4 regions of the Microcystis sp. M061S2 genome follow, and region 2 is predicted to be linked to each of the others. Evidence: predicted binding sites of a transcription regulator. Region 2 holds the regulator's gene; each other region holds the start of a gene.
The links. The regulator NtcA, encoded in region 2, controls nitrogen genes in cyanobacteria. The targets are predictions, from matches to a motif close to TTTGTANCNNNNGNTACAAA.
Positions count from the first base shown of each region.

Region 1 (5,877 bases), on a different contig from region 2:
AACGAAAAAGTAGAAGTGATTACTTCATCCCCCGCTTGAATACCGAGGGCGCGCAGTGCCAGATAAAGGGCATCAGTCCCCGAATTACAGGCAACACAATCGCTAACACCATGATAGAGGGCAAATTGTCGCTCTAATTCGCTCACAGCTTCACCGCCAATATAGCGCCCAGAACGGAGGATTTCTAAAACGGCATGGTTAGCTTCTTCGCTAATGACTTGGTATTGACGGGATAAATCGACGGGGGGAATTGTACTCACGCGCTTTCACTCAAATTAGAGACTAATCGGGATTTGTCGGCGAAAAGAAGGAATAATTAGTCAAAAATAATTATAAACTTGCTATTTATAGATGAGGTATCGTTGTAATTTGTTTCTTTTATTTTTATGGATGGATTAGTAGAACTAAATCTGGTGGATTTGGGTTGGGCTTTGGGGATGATGGGTATTTGTTTACTCCTCTCCCGTTGGTCAAATTTAGCTCTAGAGGGCCAATTATTATTAGCGACTGGTCGCTCGATCCTGCAATTATTAGTGGTAGGCTACGTTATCGCCGTTATTTTTTCCCTTGATAATCCTCTGGCAGTGCTGGGGATTTTGGCAGTAATGATGACTATTGCGACTATTGTTGCTAAAAATCGCATTGATAGCCGGGATAAAGCCCTATTACCGCTAGTTTTCGGCTCTTTATTAATTAGTAGCTGTCTAACTTTAGGTTATGCGATCGCTTTAATCATTCAACCAGAACAATGGTACTCACCCCAATACTTGATTCCCTTGACGGGAATGGTGTTAGGCAATGCCATGAATAGTGCCTCTTTAGCCGGGGAAAGATTAAGCAGTACCATTAAAAGTCACCGTTTGGAAATCGAAACCCATCTTTGTTTAGGGGCAACCCCGCAACAAGCGATCGCAGATTATCAAAAAGCGGCGATTCGAGCTAGTCTAATCCCCACCCTCAATCAGATGATGGTAGTGGGTTTAGTCAGTTTACCCGGAATGTTCACCGGACAGGTATTGGCAGGAAGTGAACCTTTAAACGCCGCTTCCTACCAGATACTGATCCTGTTTATGATTGCCCTAGCTAACCTAATCACCGCTCAATTGGTGACAGAGGGAATCTATCGGCGCTTTTTCAGTGAGAATTTGTCACTTATCAGTTAACAGTTATCAGTTAACAGTTATCAGTTATTAGTTATCACTAGCCACTAACCACTCCTGACTCCTAATTAACGCCCACTGTTCACCGATTACTGTTTACTGATAACTGATTTAGCCTTTCCACTTGCTGGCGACGACTTCAGCGAGATCAACCACCCGTTGGGAGTAACCCCATTCGTTATCGTACCAAGCGATAACTTTCACCATATCGCCACCCATCACCATCGTTAGACTAGCATCGATGATCGAGGAGGCATCAACACCGCGATAATCAGAGGAAACGAGGGGTAAATCATTATATTCGAGAATTCCTTTCAAAGAATTTTCCGCAGCTTCTTTGAGGACTTCGTTTACCTGTTCCGCAATCGTGCTTTTTTCCACTTGCGCCACTAAATCCACTACAGAAACGTTAGGAGTGGGTACACGCAGGGCGATACCGTTAAGTTTTCCTTTCATTTCGGGGATAACTAAGGCTACAGCCTTGGCGGCGCCGGTGGAGGTGGGAACGATGTTAACGGCGGCGGCGCGAGCGCGACGGAGATCTCGGTGACTAGCATCCAGAATGCGTTGATCACCAGTGTAACTGTGGGTGGTGGTCATCGTCCCTTTGATGATGCCGAAGTTTTCGTGAATCACTTTGACGACAGGAGCAAGACAGTTGGTGGTACAACTAGCATTACTGATGACGTTGTATTTATCGTGTTCGTATTCGTGGGCGTTGACACCGACGACATAGGTTCCCACTCCCGAACCTTTACCCGGTGCGGTAATGAGGACTTTTTTAGCTCCTGCGACAATATGCTTAGAAGCGCCCTCTTCATCAACGAAAACACCGGTAGCTTCGATCACTAAATCTACACCCCATTCTGCCCAGGGCAGATTGAGGGGATTGCGATCGGAATAACATTTAATGGTTTTACCGTTAACAATTAAAGAATTATCATCGGCATCGATATTAGCGTTAAGTTTGCCTAACATCGAGTCATACTTGAGCAGGTGAGCGTTACTCCGGGGATCGGATGTATCATTGATCCCCACTACTTCTAAGCCACTATTAGTCCGTCCTAACCAACATCTTAGGAAATTACGTCCAATCCGTCCGAAACCATTGATCGCTACTCTAATCACTGCTGCTTGCCCTCTACGTTCTAGTGCAATACATAAAAAAATAATTAATGTTCCCAATCATACCTTAAAGGTTGAACTTTACGATCCTGATCGAAAATAATTTATTACCTCAGCAATCCTATCGGGTTTAAATGAGAAAATTTAATTGATTAAAGCGATTTAAAGCCAAAATCAGCCTAAATAACCGCTAAAAAATTCTCATAACCCCATTCCCTCTTTAGCTGTCCGCCTTTTCGGTGATCAGATGTGAGTTTTCAGTTCACTGATTACTGTTTACTGATTACTGATCACTTAAATGTCCCCGCTCCTCTTATCCTCAAAAAAAACTCGTCTACTTTTCCGTAAACGAGTTCACTTTCCATGATACGATTAATAGTCCTGTGAATTATTTGGCAACTGCTACCGGTGCTTTGACGGGCTGGGGCTGGGGCTGCAGGTCGCGCAAACTGGGGAAGAGGAAGTGGTTTTCCTCCACATATTGCGCTCCAAACAGTCCTTTTTCAGCCCAGAAATAGCGATCGGTTGTATGCTCGTTACGCTTAACAATCAATAAAGCTGGTGGGCTAATGCCTATAGCTTGAATATACTTACGCGCCGCAGTTACGGGTTTATCTTCGCCACTTTCAATACTATACTGGGGTACAAGTTCAAGTATCTTACGTCCTTCTTGACGACGGCGACTTTTACGTTTCCGTTTTCTGGCCAACCCAATTACCTCCTGTTTTGGCTAATCGTTGTAATGATAGTTACAAAAGCCGTAGCGATTATATCCCTTCTAGACCAAGAAATCAAGTGTCTCTCACAAAGCCAATTACAAACAAGTTTGACTAGAAGCTAGACTGGGACTATGTTTAAGTTTTTCTGACAAAAACACCGCCCCAAATCCCGATACAAAACTTATTATTCTTAAACTTTTTTTAATATATACCGTGATCCACCCCTAAAATAGTGACCAAACCCTTGTCCTAATTGCTTTTTGCTGGCTGCCCTCGACCCAAGGGGATGGCCATTCTCTCCTGTGTAAACCGGGAAACAAAACTCGCAACCCTAGCTGTATCTAGGTTTTCTGATTTTTTACTTTTTACTTGCTTGGTATGCCCTTCTCCTTCCGCTCCCGGACTCCCCTGAGTAATGATTTTATTGCCCTCTGTCAGGCACAGATGGAACTTTTGCGGGAGCAAATGGAAGCAGACAGAAGTGCGGTTTATTTAACTGAACCTTTATCGAGTGATTTAATTCCAGTCGTTGTTTATCCGCCTTTTAATCCCCCTTCTCCCCAAAAAAAGCGGCTTTCCTTACAACCAGGGCAACCGGCGGCCGACTTGTTAACTGCGGTTAAGTTAGAAGATTTATCCCACCTCTGGAGTAATCAGGAGACCGTCAGCAGTCATCGCTTGTTTTTACCCTTAATGTATGAAGAGGGCATGATCGGATTATTGGTGACAACCAGAGAAAAACGACCTTGGCAAAGTTGGGAATTAACCCAGATGGAAAAAATCACCCAAACCCTCGCTTTAGCCTGTGTACTCGATCGGCAATTGGGAGAAGAACGTTATTATCGACAATGGCAAAGTCAGCGCCTCGATACCTTTCTCCATCAAATCCGCAATCCCCTCACCGCTTTAAAAACCTTTGGTAAACTTCTGCTCAAAAGACTTTTAGCCGAAGAAGGTAACGATCCCGCCATTACCGGTATATTGAGGGAAAGCGATCGAGTTCGCGACTTAATTGCCGAATTTGAGGCCCAAATTCAGCAAGAAAGCGAAAATTACCCCACCGTCGATATTCCTCTCCTGCAAGCGCAATCTTCCCCCACTGCCTTTCTCTTGCCTGCTGGCAGCAGCCAACTAACTCCGATCGATCTCCATGATATTCTCGATCCGCTGCTCCTTTCGGCCCAGGCCGTAGCCAAAGAGAGAAATCTCAGTCTAGAAACGATTCACGGGGAAGACATACCACTTATTTGCGCCAATATCCCCGGTTTGCGGGAAGTATTCAGCAATTTAATTGATAATGCCCTCAAATATACTCCTGCTGGCGGAAAAGTCACCGTCGAGGTGCAGAATGTTAAGAATAGTGTAGAAATTGTTTTTAAAGACACGGGTTATGGTATAGCGAGGAGCGATCAAGAAAGAATTTTTCAACGTCACTACCGGGGAGTGCAAGCGGGGGGAGATATACCCGGTACAGGATTGGGCTTAGCGATCGCCAAAGAATTAATTACCAGCATGGGGGGGACGATTGAATTTATCAGTCCCAATCCTGAGCAAACAAGTTCCCCCTACCCCGGCACGGTTTTTCGGGTTCATATACCAGTGATACCCGATGATAACCTCAGTACAGAAACTTGATCTGGTCGTAAATTCTGCCAATTGTCCCGATCGGGAGATTCCGGGGGCGATCGGTTAAAATATAAGGAAAATATCATTTTTACTGGTAACTTGGCCGTGAAGCAAAGAATTAACTAATTATGCCGACTATCGAACAATTAGAACCCGCTAATAAGGCTGATGTGTTAGTATATATGCCCTACTATGCCAAGGACAAACATAGTATCCTGCCCTATGCGATCGCTTTGTATCAAGGAGGATCTTTAGAAGGTCGTCGTCGCATAGAAAACAGTGAAGGGATTCCCTTTGTGGCCTCTTGGTATGTATCAAAATTGCCCTCGGAATTGACCCGTTGTCGTTTACAATTTGAAGGACAGGCCGACCTAAGCTATGAGATGACGATTATTAACGCTGAGTTGATCGAATATCTCATCGGTGCAATTAAAACCTTTAAGCAGCTAGGTTCGGCCGACTTTTCGCAGGGATTTTATCGGAAACTGCTGCGATTTGAAGGATAAAAATCGAGATTGTACGGGTTAAAAGGAGCAAATCGTGGCGAAATCAGCCAAATCTATACTCATCTCTTCCCTGGAACCCCTCAGTGGTAAATCGGGAACTGTCGTCGGTTTAGCGCATCTCTTGCGGCAAAAAGGACTAGAGATAAGTTACGGCAAACCAGTGGGCAATTGTCCGGGATACGTCGATGGGCAATTGGTCGATGAGGATGTAGAATTTATTCGGCAATTACTAGAATTATCCCCCGAACAGCTGCGTTTACCCCTGATCTATACGGATGTGGATTCCGTTGCTAAACGTCTACAAGGTACAGATAAACAGGACTACGGCAATATTCTTGCTGGTTATCTCGATCGAGTTAACAGTGATATTATCCTCCTCGAAGGGCCGGGGACTCTCTGGGAAGGGAGTATTTTTCAGTTGTCGATGGGGGAGATGGCCAAAATTCTCCAGACTCCGATCCTATTGGTGGCCCGCTATAGTTCTCCCCTGATTGCCGAGAGTCTGCTGAAAGCAAGAGAGGAATTAAATAATCAGCTGCTGGGGGTAGTGATTAGCGATATCCCGGCCGATGATTGGGAGGAAGTACAATCTCTCCTGAAACCCTATCTGGCCCGCCAAGGGGTGGAAGTTTTAGGACTGTTACCCGCTAGTAAACTGCTGCGCAGTATTAGTGTTCGGGAAATTGTCCATCTTTTGGGGGCAAAAGTATTATGTCGGCCTGATCGTTTAGATTGGATGGT
Region 1 covers NZ_JADBUP010000137.1:11,855-17,731, reverse strand. The annotation lists gene IM475_RS20435 (DegT/DnrJ/EryC1/StrS family aminotransferase) at 1-260, opposite strand, end outside; gene IM475_RS20430 (ABC transporter permease) at 387-1,163, shown strand; gene IM475_RS20425 (type I glyceraldehyde-3-phosphate dehydrogenase) at 1,272-2,288, opposite strand; gene IM475_RS20420 (DUF3155 domain-containing protein) at 2,674-2,994, opposite strand; gene IM475_RS20415 (GAF domain-containing sensor histidine kinase) at 3,383-4,639, shown strand; gene ebsA (type IV pilus biogenesis protein EbsA) at 4,759-5,136, shown strand; gene IM475_RS20405 (phosphotransacetylase family protein) at 5,171-5,877, shown strand, end outside.
Region 1: IM475_RS20420 (DUF3155 domain-containing protein) is a predicted target of NtcA. The motif match lies at 3,022-3,041, and genes of this name have one in related genera.

Region 2 (5,877 bases):
CGACATGACAGAAAAGAGCTTCTAGACTAGACATAGATGGGTTGGGGGTGCTGAGTTTATATATTTTTCAGCTTACTAGCCCCCGCCTTTTCTTTCCTCCCTTATCCCGAACTGACGTTACCTACTTAAAACTACATTCCCATAATTTCGTAACCGGAATCTACATAAATAATCTGACCGGTAATACCACTAGCAAGATCACTGGCTAAAAAAGCGGCCGTATTTCCCACCTCAATTTGTGTCACGGTGCGATGTAAAGGAGCGATTTCTTCCACATGATGGATCATATCAAGAATTCCCCCCACGGCCGAAGATGCTAAGGTGCGAATTGGACCGGCGGAAATACCATTAACTCGGATCTTTTGACCACCTAATTCGGCGGCTAAATAGCGAACACTCATTTCTAAACCAGCTTTTGCCACCCCCATTAAATTATAGTTAGGAATTACCTTGACACCACCGAGATAGGTAAGAGTGATAATACTTCCCCCTTCCGTCATCAAAGGTTTAGCCGATCGCGCTAGACGGGTTAGGGAAAAAGTGCTAATATCTAGGGATTTAGTGAAAGCTTCCCGAGGGATGGCGGTAAAATCGCCCGTTAAACCCTCTTTATCGGCAAAAGCGAGACAGTGAATCAAAATATCCAGTTTGCCCCATTTTTCCGCCACTGTAGCGAAAGTATCTTCTACCTGTTGGTCATTTTGGACATCGCAGGGGACATAAAAAGCGGGATTAAGTTCATCGGCCAATTCTCGCACTTTTTTCTCAAAACGGCCCTTTTCGTCGGGGAGATAGGTGACACCGATATTTGCACCAGCTTGATGGAGTTGTTGGGCAATTCCCCAAGCGATCGAGCGATTATTGGCAATTCCCGTCACTAGGGCGTTTTTTCCCGTTAAATCTAACATAGTTCTCGTTTCTCTTACAAAAATCTCCCCAATAGCCGACCCCAGCGAGATTCGGTATAATAGGGATACAGATAACGGGGCAGCAATGATCACCCCTCCCCCATTGTCTGGCAAAAAGCGCCCAAAACTTTTCCCAGTTTAGGCAGCGGTTATGTTTAATAGAGGTGACACTCGTTGCATAATAAAAACAATTTTCCCCTTTTTTGGATGTGAGATGGACTTATCCCTAATACAAGATAAACCCCTAGCAGATGTGTTCCGTCGAATCGGCAGCGGCAATTTCCCCCCGGTGGTGGAATTGTTCGAGCGTGGCAAAACGATCTTTTTCCCGGGAGATCCCGCCGAAAGAGTCTATTTTTTGCTGAAAGGAGCCGTTAAGTTGTCGCGAGTCTATGAAGCGGGAGAAGAAATTACCGTGGCTCTACTGCGGGAAAATAGCGTCTTTGGTGTGCTATCCTTACTCACCGGCCAGCGATCGGATCGTTTTTATCATGCCGTGGCTTTTACTCCGGTAGAATTACTCTCGGCCCCGATCGATCAGGTAGAAAGATCCCTCCGCAATAATCCCGATTTATCAATGTTGATGCTGCAGGGGTTGTCCTCGCGGATTCTGCAAACGGAAATGATGATCGAAACCTTGGCTCACCGGGATATGGGTTCCCGTTTGGTCAGTTTTTTATTGATTCTCTGTCGTGATTTTGGGGTTCCCACCACCGATGGCATCCGGGTGGATCTAAAATTGTCTCACCAAGCGATCGCAGAAGCGATCGGTTCTACCCGCGTCACTGTCACCCGTTTATTGGGAGAGCTGCGGGATCAAGAAATGGTCTCAATTTACAAGAAGAAAATTACCGTCCATAATCCCGTCGCTCTCAGTCAACAATTTACTTAAATTCTGGATGACTAGCGCTTATATTTTGGTTTTGGCCATCGTGGTTTTAGGTGGTCTGATAGCGGCGGTTGGCGATCGCATAGGGAGCCGTATCGGTAAGAAAAGGATGCGTTTATTTAATCTGCGTCCGAAACAAACCGCAACTTTAATGACGATTGTAACGGGAATTTTGATCGCCGGCTCCACTTTAATTGTCTTGTTTGCTTCTAGTAAATCCCTGCGTCAAGGGGTTTTTGAACTGGATCGCCTGTTAAATGAACGTCGTGCCGCTATCAAAGATTTAGAAAGTCAGGTAAGAAAAACCACCGAGCAAAAAAATCAGGTGGAAAAGGCTTTAAAAACGGCTAAAAGTGAACAGATAGCTGTGCAGAAACGTCTAGAGGTTCTTAACAAAAATTATCAAGCTTCTCGTCAACGTTTGCGATTAGTTTCGGGACAGTTGGAAAAGTTCCGCAAGGAAGTGGCTAATTTAAATAATGAACGAGTTATTTTAACTAATCAAAAGGCACAGTTAAGCAGTCAACGGGATCAATTGTTTCAACAAAAATCAATTCTTTCTAGTCAGATAAATCAACTACAAACCACCGTTAAAGTTAGAGATAAAGAGTTGGCTAATCAACAAAAGTTATTAACAACCAGACAAGCGCGACTTCAACAGTTGGAAACTCAACAAAAAACCCTACAGCTAGAAATTGATCGCCGGGATCAACGCATTGGAGAACTCGATCGATCGATTGTGGATAAAAATTTGGCTTTGGAACAGCGCGAGGGAAAATTAAAAGATTTAGAAACCCAAATGGCTTTTCTTAAGCGGGAAGTGGAAGTTTTAGAGCAATACTATCAAACCTATCAAGAATTGCGGGAAAAACAAATCGCTATTTTCCGGGGACAGGTGTTATCTTTTGGAGCTTTTCGTATTGTTGATACTCAAGCTATTGTCGCTGTTATTGATAAGTTATTGCGAGAAGCGAATATAAATGCTATCCGTGCCACCCAACCGAATCAGCCTAATTTTGACCAGCGTTTAGTTAAGATCACAAAAGCACAGGTAGAACAGTTAAGTCAACAATTACAGGACGGTAAAGAATATGTGGTGAGAATCCTTTCAGCAGGTAATTATGTTTTAGGAGAAACCGAGATTCGTGTCTTTGCTGATGTGGTTCCCAATCAAAGAGTTTTTGAGGAGAAACAGGTAATCGCTGCCGTTTCCATTGATCCCCAAAATATGACGGAAGAAGACCTACAAAAGCGTTTAGATTTACTCTTAGCTTCGGCTCAATTTCGCGCTAGAAGTGCGGGAGTTTTAGGGTCAATTCAAGTGGAAGATGGGTTATTAACTACGGTAGTTAACTTTATTGGTCAAGTGAAAAAGTCGGGTAATTCTATCGAGACACTTGAGGCAATTGCTGCTAGTAAAACTAATACTGCTGGCCCCTTAACTTTGCGTTTAGTAGCGGTAAAAGATGGTAAAATTATTTTTAGTACGTCTTCTTAAAAGATAGCTAAAGTTAGGAGTTGAGATTAAAATCAATTCCTTCGTAAATATCGGCAAGATTTAAGCTAATTCCTAAAGAATCTAGGGATATAATTCCCCTAGCTGGGGTGTATTCTTGCAGTAACCAATTATTCTCTGAGGTTTTGCTATAGGATTCTATTAGTATCTCTCCTTGACTGACGAGAAGATATTGGTTTAATTGGGGTATAGAACGATAATAACGAAATTTATCACCCCGATCATAACTGGAGGTGGAAGGACATAAAACTTCGATAATTAGGCAGGGATTTAAAATTTCATCGTTGCGATTATCACTCAATAATGGTTCCCCGGCAATGATCATTAAATCTGGGTATAAACCTCGATTATATTGGGGGATCCATAGACGTAGATCACTAGATTGAAGACGATAATTAGTTCCTCTTAAAGCTAATTTAAGCAGAACAATCAGATTAATGAGAATACTATTATGATTGATGCTTCCCCCTGTCATCTCGATAATTTCCCCGTCGTGATATTCGTGTTTAGTTTCTGCGCTAGTTTCTAGGTTGCGATATTCTTCTAAGCTGAGAATTTCGGGAGGAGATTGAGTCAACATTTTTACAGATTAGATATTCTTTTATTTAATCATAACACAATTAATGCTACCTATTTAATTCTAATTCCCCTTGGAGAAAATCAATAAATTGTCTAGCAGTTCTTCCCGATCGCCCATTATGTTGGGTTGCCCATTGTTTGGCACGAAATTCTAAGTCTTCTAAGCTAATTTTTAATTTAGCTAAACTTGCTAAATGATGCACTATTTCCAAATATTTTTCTTGATTAGCCGGTTCAAAAGTTAGGGTTAAACCAAAACGATCACTAAAGGATAATTTTTCTTGTACTGTGTCCCAATTATGCACTTCATCACTATCTTTTGGTTGGGGTCGATCGGCGAAAAATTCTCTGACTAAATGTCGGCGATTAGAAGTGGCATAAACTACGACATTTTTCGGTCTAGCGGTGACACTTCCCTCTAAAACAACCTTTAAAGCTTTAAAAGCTTCATCGTCTTCTTCAAAGGATAAATCATCGACAAAGATAATAAATTTTTGGGGCAAATCTCGCAGGATTTCAATAATTAATGGTAGGTCTTTTAATTGCGATTTTGCCACTTCAATTAAGCGCAATCCCTGACTATGATATTTTTGCAATAATCCCTTGACTAGAGAAGATTTTCCCGAACCCCGGCTGCCATAGAGTAGGACATTTAAAGCGCGATAACCTGCTAATAAAAACTCAGTGTTTTTAATCAAGGTTTCCTTGGGCATTTCATAACCGACTATGTCTTGAATCTGCACGGGATCGGGATGAGTAATTCCTTGTAATCTGCCTTCTTGCCACCTTAAAGCTTGATAACGGGCAAAAATTCCTGTACCACACTCACGATAATAATCGGCTAGATCTTCGACTAATTCCGGCCAATCTAAACCAGAATGTAGAAAACTTTCTAATTTATTGTCCACTTCCCAAGCGGGGAAACTGAGAAATTTAATTCGTTCAAAAATTGTCGAATTGCTGAGGCTATAAATGCTAGAATTATAGAGAGATTGGAGGATAGATAAATCCTGTTTCACGCCATTAATTAAAGATTCGGGTAACTCCCAAACACTTTTTTTCTGTACCTGTTGACTAAAGGGATTGTCATCTAATAAAATTTGTTCGACTAGAAAATCATTCCAACTAATATTTTTAGATGCTAAAGCTTGAAACCATTGACCATAGGCTTTTAGAAAATCGGCGATATTATCCGTAGATAATAGGGTAATAAATGCCTGGCCAATAGCATTATCAAAAACCCCTTGATACAAAACTAACAAGCTGACTTTTTGGTAAATTTCAGATATCATTTTTTATTCTCCACTAATAACTAACATTTCATGGCTGATTTTTTGTAATTCCTAATTCGATTTAATAATTGCCGTCCTGTAGCCAAGGGAATGTAAATCAGTTATTATTCTATCAAGATAGGGTAATCTCTGCAAGATTAAGGTTAAAAAAGGTAAAATGCCTACCGACTAATTCCCAAGATTTCTTGAGATGAGGTACAAGGTTTTCGTTTTGGGGAGACGGTTGATAATACCCTGTCAGGTTACACTTCCTCTTGATGAGAAACGTTATATTTGATAAAATTTAACCAATCTTGGATTTCCTGTCCTAACCAGAGACATTCATCCTCGCGGAGATTCTGACCGATAAGATAATAATTTTTAGCCGTCCGCAGACGAATCTGATAGTTACCTTCTGTGCCATTACTATGGAGAAAAATACCCCATAAATCTTGAGTTTTAAAAGCAAATTTTTTGTAGATAAAATTGAAAAGTTTATATTTAATTAAAACTTCTTGAGGGCTAAGAACTAATTGCATTTCTCGCAAACAAATAAAAGCAATTAGAGCTATAATAAAGGTAAGAATCGGGGAGATAAAGACTGTGATAGTAAGGACAATTGCCAAAGACCAGAGGGTAGGAGCATCAGAAGGCAGCTTAATTTTGGGGGGTAAATTAATCTCTAAATTATCCCGGTGTTTAGCGATACGGATG
Region 2 covers NZ_JADBUP010000075.1:21-5,897, forward strand. The annotation lists gene fabI (enoyl-ACP reductase FabI) at 132-908, opposite strand; gene ntcA (global nitrogen regulator NtcA) at 1,123-1,800, shown strand; gene IM475_RS13540 (DUF3084 domain-containing protein) at 1,808-3,295, shown strand; gene IM475_RS13545 (Uma2 family endonuclease) at 3,309-3,893, opposite strand; gene IM475_RS13550 (ATP-binding protein) at 3,940-5,184, opposite strand; gene IM475_RS13555 (serine/threonine protein kinase) at 5,427-5,877, opposite strand, start outside.

Region 3 (5,877 bases), on a different contig from region 2:
CCACTTTTACCCGGGGTGACATCAAAAGCAAGACTATAACCCCAAAGCACCCAAGTTACACCAATTACGCCCATGGCCACCAAACTCATCATCATGGTGTTGAGGACGTTACGCGAACGTACTAAACCCCCATAAAAAAAAGCCAGTCCGGGGGTCATTAATAAAACTAAGGCCGACGAGATCAGCATCCAAGCGGTATCTCCAGCACTAATCGGATTGGGGGGAGCGGCGGCGATGGTTTCCGCAAAAACCGGGGCAACTCCGAAATTGAATCCCAGTCCCAGCAAAAGTATGGTTATTCCTACGATCTTTTTCATTGACGGTTGGTGCCTAGTAGCAAGATTAATTTTTTCTGTCCGGAAAGAGACAAAAAACCGAAAGAGAAAAGGTTTAGAAGGTAATTGTAGCCACCGATCGCATCGGGGCGAGGCCTTCTTCCTTTTCTCTTTAACTTTGTCGGGGGTAAATTAATCTATCTTTACAAGGTTTACCCTAACGAGTACTAGGCGTTTCCATGTCAACACTGGAAGCATAATGGCCGCCAGTAACGATATCGGACTCCTTGACGAAACCGCTATAGGCTTCCATTCCGTGTTCACCCACATCCAAACCTTCCATTTCTTCTTCGGGAGTAACACGAATACCGAGGGTAGCCTTGAGGATTGTCCAAACAATACCACTAACAATCACGGTAAATGCCCCTACTGCCACAATTCCGATAATTTGGTTAATAAACAGTTGGAATTGACCGGTGATTAAACCCGCATCTTTGTTGAAGATACCGACGGCTAAAGTTCCAAACACACCACAGACGAGGTGAACGGAAGTCGCACCCACGGGGTCATCAATTTTCAGGTTATCGAAGAAAGCCACCGAGTAAACCACGACTACACCGGCAATTAAACCGATGATTGCCGCCGACCAATAGGATACACCATCACAACCGGCAGTAACGGCTACTAAACCGGCCAGAATACCGTTAATAATCATCGAAAGGTCGGGTTTACCATCTTTGAACCAAGCGGTAAAGGTAGCGGCAATGCCACCCGCAGCCCCGGCGAGGTTAGTGGTGACAGCGATATAGGGTACAGTTTCATTAACCGCTAAAGTAGAACCGGGGTTAAAACCAAACCAGCCAATCCAGAGAATTAAACAACCCAAGGTCGCAATACTCATGTTATGACCGGGTAAGGCATTGGTGCGACCGTTGATATATTTACCCATTCTCGGGCCGAGAATTGCCGCCCCGGTTAAGGCAGACCAACCACCCACCGAGTGAACCACCGTCGAACCGGCGAAGTCTTTAAAACCAAGGTCAGCTAACCAACCGCCACCCCACACCCAGTGACCGGTGATCGGGTACATGATACCGACGATAATTAAGCTAAAAACGAGGAAATCGGTGAATTTAATCCGTTCTGCCACCGCCCCAGATACAATGGTTGCCGCCGTTCCCGCGAAAGCGACTTGGAACAGGAAGAACACTGAGGTGGGCAAAGAGGCAGGCATAACGTAGGTGGCAGGATCGCTACTGCTAAGGAACCAGCCTCCTGTACCGAAAAATTCGTTACTGACAGACCCGAACATCAGGGAGAAACCGATCGCCCAAAATGATATGGTGGAGAGGGCGAAAACGATCAGGTTTTTGGCGAGAACGTTAACGGCGTTTTTCTGGCGACAGAATCCCGTTTCTAGCATCGCAAAACCCGCATTCATAAAGATCACGAGGATGGCGGCAATTAAAACCCAGATGGTATTGAGGGCATTTTGCACATCTTCGGGGGTTAGGGGTTTCGCATCTTGGGCCTGTACGGCCGTGTTCCAAACCACAAAAATAATCGCAGACAAGGGAACACAGGCTAACCAGACAGGGTTAATTTTCGGTAATAAACCGACAAGTTCCCCAGATTTTCGAGCAATTCGTTTCATCGTTAATTCGTTTACTTTGTTGAGTTAGTAGGTCGATTCATTACTTTTGAAAATAATTACCGAGCAATTATGTCCGTTCAACCGCTAAATCCTAGGAACAGAGGTCAATCATTTCAGAAGACCAAACAGCTAGGAATTTATCTTGATGTGTGAGTAGTCAACGTTTTTCGATCTTTGTTTTTTTTTATTTGAGATTTCTGTATTCTTTGATACATTTCATTTTAAAATAATAATAGTAGAGAAGTGATCAGCTTTTTAGCTATCGGTCGTCGGTCGTCAGGAGATTATTTTTATTTATTCTCCCAACTCTGGCGCTGCCATCTGCCCATCTGCCAATTGATAATTCATAATCTATAATTCCCACTGATCACTGATTACTGTTTACTGATCACTGAAAACTCTCCCCTCCTTTGGAGAAATAAACCATGGCCCAAGCAACGGAATTCGATCGCACAATGATGCAAAGATGTCTAACCCTTGCTAGGCAAGCCTTGGGGCGGACTTCTCCTAATCCCTTAGTCGGTTCTGTGATCGTTCAAGAGGGTACAATTATCGGCGAAGGTTTTCACCCAGGGGCCGGACAACCCCATGCAGAAGTTTTCGCCCTGAGACAGGCAGCAGAAAAAGCCCGTGGTGCCACTTTATACGTCAATCTTGAACCCTGTAACCACTATGGACGTACTCCCCCCTGTAGCGAGGCAATTGTGCGAGCAGGCATTAAAAAAGTGGTGGTAGGGATGATCGATCCTAATCCCCTGGTGGCGGGGAAAGGCATTCAAAGACTAGAATCGGCAGGGATCGAGACGCTGGTGGGGGTGGAGGAGTCCGAATGTCGTCAACTCAATCAGGGTTTTATCCATCGCATCACCGCTAAAAAACCCTTCGGTATTCTCAAATATGCCATGACTCTCGATGGCAAAATTGCCGCTACTAGCGGTCATAGCACTTGGATTACTAGCCCCGCTTCTCGCCAAATCGTCCATCAATTGCGATCGGCTTGTGATGCGATTATCGTCGGCGGTAGCACTGTCCGTCAAGATAATCCCCACCTCACCACTCACGGCCTCTCTGATCATAATCCCCTGCGCGTGGTCATGACTCGATCGCTCGATTTACCTCCCTCGGCCCATCTTTGGGATACCAGTCAATTTCCCACGCTTGTTTATACACAAATTGATGCCAATGTCAAGCTTAAGCAACAATTATTAACAAAAGGCGTGGAAGTGATCGAACTCACCGAGGTGACGCCCACTTTAGTGATGGAAAATCTTTATCAGAGGGGATTTTGTCAGGTTTTGTGGGAGTGCGGCGGCGGTTTAAGTGCGGCAGCGATCGCTGAGGGCATGGTACAAAAAATTATCGCTTTTATTGCGCCCAAAATCATCGGGGGAATCCAGGCACCCACTGCCGTGGGTGATTTAGGTTTCCAGTTAATGAGCCAAGCTTTACAGCTAGAAAATGTCACGGTTAATTATCTCAATCCCGATATTTTGATTGAGGGATATCTGCAAAGTAAACAGTAGAGCTACTGCAATTCTGGCTCAATCGGCAAATCTCAAGCAACCGCTTGCAAAAGTCAAAAAGTCATCAATAACTGCGGTAATCTGGCACCTACCCCTAATTTTTGTGATCGAGTTCTAGAAATCGCCCTGCTGCCGTTAAATGCCTTTATCGGTACGGTTATCACCCTAGAAGAAGTTGGGCAATCGCTCTGTGATCAATGGTGCCATTATCGAGCAAAATAAAAAAGTTAGAATAGTCAAACCCTTAGTGATTGAACGTATGACGGTACTCGAAAAAGGTAATATCACGATTCATACCGAGAATATCTTCCCTATTATCAAAAAATCTCTCTACACCGACCATGAAATTTTTCTACGGGAATTGATATCCAATAGTGTTGATGCCATCTCGAAATTAAAAATGGCTTCTTTAGCAGGAGAAGCAAGAGGAGAATTCCCCGAACCAGAAATTAATCTCGCCATCGATAAAGAAAATCGTACCCTATCAATTACCGATAATGGGATCGGGATGACGGGGGAAGAAATCAAGAAATATATTAACCAAGTTGCCTTTTCCAGTGCGGAAGAATTTATCAATAAATACCAAAAATCAGCCAACGATTTAATCGGTCATTTTGGACTAGGTTTCTATTCGGCTTTTATGGTGGCTAAAAAGGTAGAAATTGATACTCTTTCCTATCAGGAAGGTGCTACCCCTGTCCATTGGTGCTGTGATGGTTCTCCAGAGTTTGAACTAACCGATTCTTCCCGCAGCCAAATCGGCACCACTATCACCCTAACTTTAATGGATGAGGAAGGGGAATATTTAGAACCTGCCCGCATTCGCCAGTTAGTCAAAACCTACTCGGATTTTATGCCTGTTCCCATTAAAATTGATGGGGAAGTGATTAATCAACAACGGGCTTTATGGAAAGAATCTCCTCAAAATCTGACGAAAGAAGACTACCTAGAATTCTATCGTTATCTCTATCCTTTCCAAGAAGAACCTTTACTCTGGGTACATCTGAATACCGATTATCCTTTCTTGCTCAATGGCATTCTTTATTTTCCCAAACTAAGACCGGATGTGGATGTCTCAAAAGGACAATTAAAGTTATTCTGTAATCAGGTTTTTGTCAGCGATCATTGCGAAGAAATTATTCCCGATTTCCTGATACCCTTGCGAGGAGTTATCGATAGTCCAGATATTCCTTTAAATGTGTCTCGAAGTGCTTTAACCAAAGATCGCACCGTTCGCCGTATTGCCGATTTTATTGCCAAAAAAATTGCTGATCGCCTCAAATCTCTCTACAACGAAGACGCAAAAGAATATATTCGTTGTTGGGGAGATGTGGGAAACTTTATTAAATTTGGTTCCTTGAAAGAGGATAAATTTAAACAGCAGGTAGAAGATATTTTAATCTATCGCACTACCTACAAACCCCCAGAAACCCCAGTACAAGTGGAAGTGCAAACCGCCGAAGGTGACGCATGGCAAGAAGCAACGGCGAAAACTCCCCTAGAAGCGATCGAACAGGAAGGTTATACTACTCTCAAAGCCTACCTAGAACGCCATAAAGAACGCCACGAAAATCGAGTTTTTTACTGTACCGATCCTCGTAGCCAATCCACCTACGTTGAACTCTACAAAAATCAAGGCTTAGAAATCCTTTTCTTTGATTCTTTCATCGATACTAATTACTTTATTCCTTTCCTAGAAAGAGAATACTCCGATGTGAAATTCACCCGGGTTGATTCTGAATTAGACTCGACGCTGCTCGAACAGGATCAAGCTAGTGAAATTATCGATCCCGCCAGTAATAAAACCCGGGCTGAATTGATCAAAGAAATCTTCGCCAAAGCTCTCGATAATTCCCGCATCAATATCAAAACTGAAGCCTTGAAATCCGATGATCCCCAAGGTACTCCCCCAGCAATTGTCTTACTTCCAGAAGCGATGCGACGCTTACAGGAAATGACGGCAATGATGCAACAAAAAGCCATGGCTTTCCCCGAAGAACATATTCTGATGATTAATACTAATCATCCCCTAATTCAACAGATTGTCCAGATTAGTCAGGGAAGTATTGTTACCGGTAGCGGCGAATCTCCATCGGCGCAATTAGCGAAAATGCTCTGTCAGCACGTTTATGATTTAGCTTTAATCGCTCAAAAAGGATTTGATGCCGAGGGAATGCAAGCTTTTGTGGAACGTTCCAATCGCGTTCTGACTAAGCTAACCGAAAAGATTTAATCTATTGCCAAACTTTAGCTGTTTCGATATGCTAAGAGTGTGTTAATTCACACTCTATTTTTTTAGCCCGATCAATATGATCTAACGATAAGCTATCTTGCCGCCGTCAGCCTTGAATCAGTTAAGTAGTCGTGCAAAATTAATTTCCTAGTGAAGATAGGCAAGAGGCAAGAGGCAAGAGGTGGTTAGATA
Region 3 covers NZ_JADBUP010000045.1:23,637-29,513, reverse strand. The annotation lists gene IM475_RS08720 (ammonium transporter) at 1-317, opposite strand, end outside; gene IM475_RS08715 (ammonium transporter) at 493-1,929, opposite strand; gene ribD (bifunctional diaminohydroxyphosphoribosylaminopyrimidine deaminase/5-amino-6-(5-phosphoribosylamino)uracil reductase RibD) at 2,355-3,452, shown strand; gene htpG (molecular chaperone HtpG) at 3,712-5,685, shown strand.
Region 3: IM475_RS08715 (ammonium transporter) is a predicted target of NtcA. The motif match lies at 2,126-2,145, and genes of this name have one in related genera.

Region 4 (5,877 bases), on a different contig from region 2:
AGCTTTTTGGGGATCGTTGTATTTTTTATAAACCAACATCCAACTATAGGTGACAATGGGGTAGGAATTTTCCCCCGGGGGATCAACGATAAAAGCCCGCAGATTTTCGGGTAATTCCACCGTGGCTAAGGTGGCAGCGGCGTTAGTTTCATTGGGGATAACGAATTGACCGGCTTGGTTTTGCAGGACCGCCATGGGCAGGTTATTATTTTTAGCGAAACCGTACTCGATATAGCCAATCGAGCCTTGATTTTGTTGAATTAGGGCAGTTACACCTTCATTTCCTCTACCGCCGAGAAATTTACCTTTTTTGGTCGGCCATTGTACGGCTTTTCCTTCACCGATACTTTTTTTCCATTCGGGACTAACGGCGCTTAAAAACTTGGTAAAAACTCCCGTTGTTCCGCTACCGTCTGCCCGGTGAACTACGGTAATTTCTTCATCGGGTAGTTTTAAATCGGGGTTATCGGCGGCAATTTTGGCATCGTTCCAACGGGTAATCGTGCCTAAAAAGATACCTACATAGGCTTCCCTACTTAGTTTCAGCCCTTCTACTCCGGGCAAATTATAAGCCATAACGATGCTTCCCGCCGTCATCGGTAGCAGTAAAACCCCGCGGCTAACTCTGGCCATATCTTCGTCACTCATGGCTACGTCGGAAGCGCCAAAATCGATCGTACCTTGGATAAATTGTTCGACTCCCGCCCCGCTGCCGGTAGATTGATAGTTAATTAGTAGTTTAGAAAATATTTGATTAATGGTGACAAACCAGTTTTGATATAGGGGTGCAGGGAAAGAAGCACCCGCACCATTGAGCGACACTTCTCCTTGTAGAGGAACTTGGGCAATTCTATTGCTTCCCTCTCCGCTAGTTCCTGCCGTATCACCGCCCCCACAAGCGGTTAAAGTCGCTGTTAAAGTCGCTATGGATAAGGCTGTTAGTAAATGGGTTCTGTTTTTGTTGAGCATAGGATTAATTTTGATCCGTAAACTGCCTTAAATCTTACGCTAAAAGTTACCACTGCTTGGTAAAGAATAGGTTAAGAAGTGAATAAAAAAACATAATCTGTTGTCAAGAAAAATTTTCTCGATAACTAGACAAAAATCTCAACTTCTTTTACTATTTATTTTGACTGAACATTAGTTTTAAGTCGCGGGTAAAGCCGCTAACTTTTCCTGTCTAGATAGGGGTTTTCTCTTTCCCTACCATTATAGTGACGTAAAAACAACAAAGAAAAGATTAAGGTTTACAGCCAACACCTAACGCCATTTTTTTACTTTTTACTTTTTACTTTCTCCTTTTGACACCTATGCTAGAAATTTTTACTCAGCTATCTCGTCCGACCAAAGTAGTCGCAACCATACTGGGTACTGCCCTCATTTTACCCGCCTGTGCCAATATTAATCCTCAAGACCTAAAACCAATTAAAATTGATGGTTCGAGTACCGTAGCACCAATTACCGATAAAGTTCTCGAAGATTTTAAAGCTAATACCCCTAACAAAGTTTTGGCTGATGTTAAAATTGACGCTAATATTTCAGGAACCGGCGGCGGTTTTAGAAAATTTTGTGCGGGAGAAACCGATATTAATAATGCTTCTCGGCCGATTTCTGTGGAAGAATTAAAAGAATGTGATGCTAATAAGGTAAGATTTATTGAACTACCGATCGCTTTTGATGCTTTAACCGTGGTAGTCAATCCCCAAAATAACTGGGTTGATGATATTTCCACCGCAGAATTAAGAACTATTTGGGAACCAGCGGCCGAGAATAAAATCAAACTTTGGAATCAAATTAATCCCGCTTGGCCCGACCGACCGATGACCCTTCACGGACCAGGTAAAGACTCTGGAACCTACGATTTTTTTAGTGATGTAATTAACGGCAAAGATGCCAGTCGTGGGGATTTTAACTTTAGTGAAGATGACCAAGCTTTAGTTAATGCCGTCAGTCAAGATGCCAACGCTTTAGGCTATTTTGGCCATGCTTATTATGAACAAAATCGGGATAAATTAAAAGCCTTGAAAGTTAACGGTATTGAACCAACTCGCAGCAATGTCGAGGATAGTAAATATCAGCCTTTATCTCGTCCTTTGTTTATTTATGTTAATGCCCAAAAAGCCCAAGAGAATCCCGCTTTAGAGAAATTTGTCGAATATTATCTTGATCGAGTTCCCAATTTATTAGATAGTATTGGTTATATTCCCCTACCCGATGAGGCCTATCATTTGGCACGGGTACAGTTGCAAAAATTTGAGGTAGGAACGGTTTTTGAGGGCCGACCTCAACCCAATTTAACCATCGGGGAATTACTTCGCAAACAAGCCCAATTTGAAGCTAAGTAAAGATTCCCATCTGGAAGGAAAATATATAAAAATTTTCCTGCTGCCATCTGCTCCCTACTATAGCAAGAGGTTGGCCAATTTCAGCCAACAGAGATACAGAAAAAAAGAGGGGATAAACTCCCCATTCAGCGTATTAATAAACTTGTTAATTAACCTTTCGGTGTCGCCCCAAATTGTTCGATGAGGATAGAAGTTAACAGCGATTTTAGATCCTCACAGGGAATCCCTTTTTGTACACAGCTTCCCAGGTGAGCATCTTTACCCACTTTACCCCCCATGTAGAGGTCAACTCCCTCCACGGTTTTGCCGTCTTTGCGAGCTTTTGTCCCCATCAAACCGATATCGGCCACTTGGGGTTGTCCGCAGGAGTTAGGGCAACCGGTCCAATGGATCCGCACACCCCGGGGAATATTTAATTCGGCATCTAACTGACGAATCAAGTCCACAGCCTTATTTTTGGTTTCAATCAGGGCAAAATTGCAGAATTGCGCCCCCGTACAGGAAACGAGCGCTCGTTGTAAAGGAGTGGGATTGGGGGTAAACTTAGCCAGTAAAGGCTCGGTTAAAAGAGTCGGCATATTTTCAGCCGCTATATTGGGAATAATCACGTTTTGTTCCACGGTTAAACGCAATTCTCCGCTGCCATACACTTCGGCAATCCGGGCCAAATCGAACATATCATCGGCAAATAGACGACCAACGGGAACACAAAGACCGATATAGCTCAATCCCTCCTGTTTTTGCGGAAAAACTCCTAAATGATCCCGTTTTTCCCAGTCAATAGCGTCTTTTTCCGCTGCCGTTGCCAAGGGATAACCTAGGTGATTAGCCACCCGCGTGCGGAATTCCTCAATTCCCCACTCATCAATTAACCACATTAAACGGGATTTTTGACGATTGGCACGCAATCCGTTATCGCGGTAAACTTCCAAAATCCCTCGGCATAAATCCACCACTTCCTGATTCGGTCTCACCCAAACATTCATGGGAATTGCCGCTTCACAGCGTTTAGCGGAGAAAAAGCCACCCACCACAACATTAAAGCCTAATTCTCCCTCTTTATAGGCAGGAACAAAGGCAATATCGTTAATTTCCGCATGAACCGAGTTATCCCGGCCCCCCTCGATGGCAATATTAAATTTGCGGGGCAGATTGCTAAATTGATAATTACCTTGACCGTAGTTGGTAATCATATCTTGGACTTTTTGGACTAATTCCCTGGTGTCAATTAATTCATCTGCGTCTAGTCCTGCCATGGGTGAACCAGTAATATTTCTGACATTATCCATGCCCGATTGTACCGAAGTCATGCCCACGGATTTTAGTCGTTGGAAAATATCAGGAATATCTTCGATACGAATACCGCGTAATTGTAGGTTTTGACGAGTAGTAATATCGGCATTGCCATCATCACCGTAACGCTGCACAATTTCCCCTAAAACTCGCATTTGCTCACTGCTAATAATGCCGTTAGGAACCCGCAAACGCATCATGAATTTACCCGGGGTGACAGGACGATAAAAAACCCCCACCCATTTTAAGCGATGTTCTAAATCGGTTTTATCCATCGCTTCCCAACCGATTTGGGCAAAATGATCCAGTTCATCTTTAATGGCTAATCCGTCTTTTTCGGCTTTAAATTTCTCGAATTTATTGAGAGTTGTTCCATCTTTTTCAGGTGCTTGTACCACGAATCTATCTCCTTACTGGTCTGTGGGTGTAATTGTTCTAGTTGGTGCGGGTTAGAAATGAAGAAATCGGGATTTAACAATAAGTATTCTGTAAAATACTGTCGTCATTAGCAAAAATTTAGTAATTTACCTAGTCTCTATTTGTTATTTAATTCTTTTTAACTTGGATAATTTTGTATTGTTTGTAACAGAAATTCGCTCACCATCGTGTTTAGGCATTTATATCATGCAGTAAGTGCATTGAGATGGAATTATGAATTATGAATTATGAATTATGAAGTGGGGGTGGGGTGTGGGGTGTGGGGTGTGAGGAGATGGGAGATGGGAGATGGGAGAATAAATAAAAATAATCTCCTAACTTGAAAATAGAGGCTGAAATAACGCAAATTCGTCAATCATACTAAATCCGTTGAGTATAGGCTACATATCAGGACAGGCACTCCTGCAAGTGGAGTGACTCTTAAATTATTACAGATGTATCAGCAGCCGCGTGTAAGCATCCTACCGAAAAACTAATGCGCGGGGGGTTTGGGGGCGGCACTTCGACACGCTCAGTGACCGCGCCACGCCCCCAACGGGGGGTTTGGGGGGTAGAACCCCCCAAAAACTTGGATTGAGCAATAAAATCGTAAGTAATACTAAATCCGTTGAGTATAGGCTACATATCAAGAGAGGCACTGACTGGAAAATAGAAGCTGAAATAACGCCAATTCGTCAATCAGAATATTGTCATGCTTGGTGGTGTCAACTTTGGCATCGCGACTGCTTTCTGTCTCCTCTGAATTGTCCTAGGCGAGAAACTTAACCAACTCCTCTAATTTTTGCCAAGCTAACCCACTGGCTAAAATCTCGCGAGCGAGGGCGAAACCAGCAGCATGATCGCCAAAAGTGACCTTTTCTGCCACCTGTAGGGCAAGAGAGGCATTAATCGCCACAGCATCCCGTTGAGCGGGCGTTCCCCCCCCTTGCAGGACATTTTTGAGGATTTTGGCATTTTCTGGCACTTCCCCGCCTTTAAGGGCATTTAAACTGGCTCTAGGGATAGCAATTGACAAGGGATCGATCGCCCCAGAAATCACCTCGCCATTATTTAATAAAGCCATATCGGTCAGCTCTCCTAACCCCACCTCGTCGAGTTTTTCCCGGCCGTGAACAATAATCGCCTTGGGGGTTCCCATTTGTGCCAAAGCTGTGGCCATGGGGGTGAGAAATTGCTGGTCATAAACCCCGATAACTTGACCTGTGGGACGGAGAGGATTAACTAGAGGGCCCAGAAGATTAAAAACCGTGCGAACTTTCAGGGTTTTGCGGAGATTAGCCACACTTTTCAGGGCTGGATGCCAACCGGGGGCAAAAAGAAAGGTCACTCCCACCCCATCTAAAGCCGCCGCCACCTTCTCGCTAGGGGCACTCAAATTAACCCCAAGATATTCTAGAACATCGGCCGAACCGACTTTACTGGAGGCCGAGCGGTTGCCGTGTTTAGCCACCTTTACGCCCCCGGCGGCCGCCACAAAAGCCACAGCAGTGGAAATATTAAAGGTTGAAGCCCCGTCACCGCCGGTGCCACAGGTATCGATAACGGGAGTGGTATGGGGTTTAGGGTCTTCTAAGCGAGATTGTTGCCGTAAAACTCTGGCCATTCCCGCTAATTCGGCGGCCGAGACTCCTTTTGCTTGCAAAGCCGCTAAAATCGCCCCCGATAAAACTTCCGGAATCTCAACGTTTAACCATCCGGTCATTAATTCTTCAGCTTGGTTAAGGGAAAGGGATTTTTGCTCGAGTAGTTGCTGCAGTAGGTTTGGCCAGTCTTGAGTGGTCATCGCTGTTCCATTGGTGTC
Region 4 covers NZ_JADBUP010000148.1:11,748-17,624, reverse strand. The annotation lists gene pstS (phosphate ABC transporter substrate-binding protein PstS) at 1-969, opposite strand, end outside; gene IM475_RS21705 (PstS family phosphate ABC transporter substrate-binding protein) at 1,311-2,345, shown strand; gene IM475_RS21700 (ferredoxin--nitrite reductase) at 2,495-4,036, opposite strand; gene trpD (anthranilate phosphoribosyltransferase) at 4,825-5,859, opposite strand.
Region 4: IM475_RS21700 (ferredoxin--nitrite reductase) is a predicted target of NtcA. The motif match lies at 4,209-4,228, and genes of this name have one in related genera.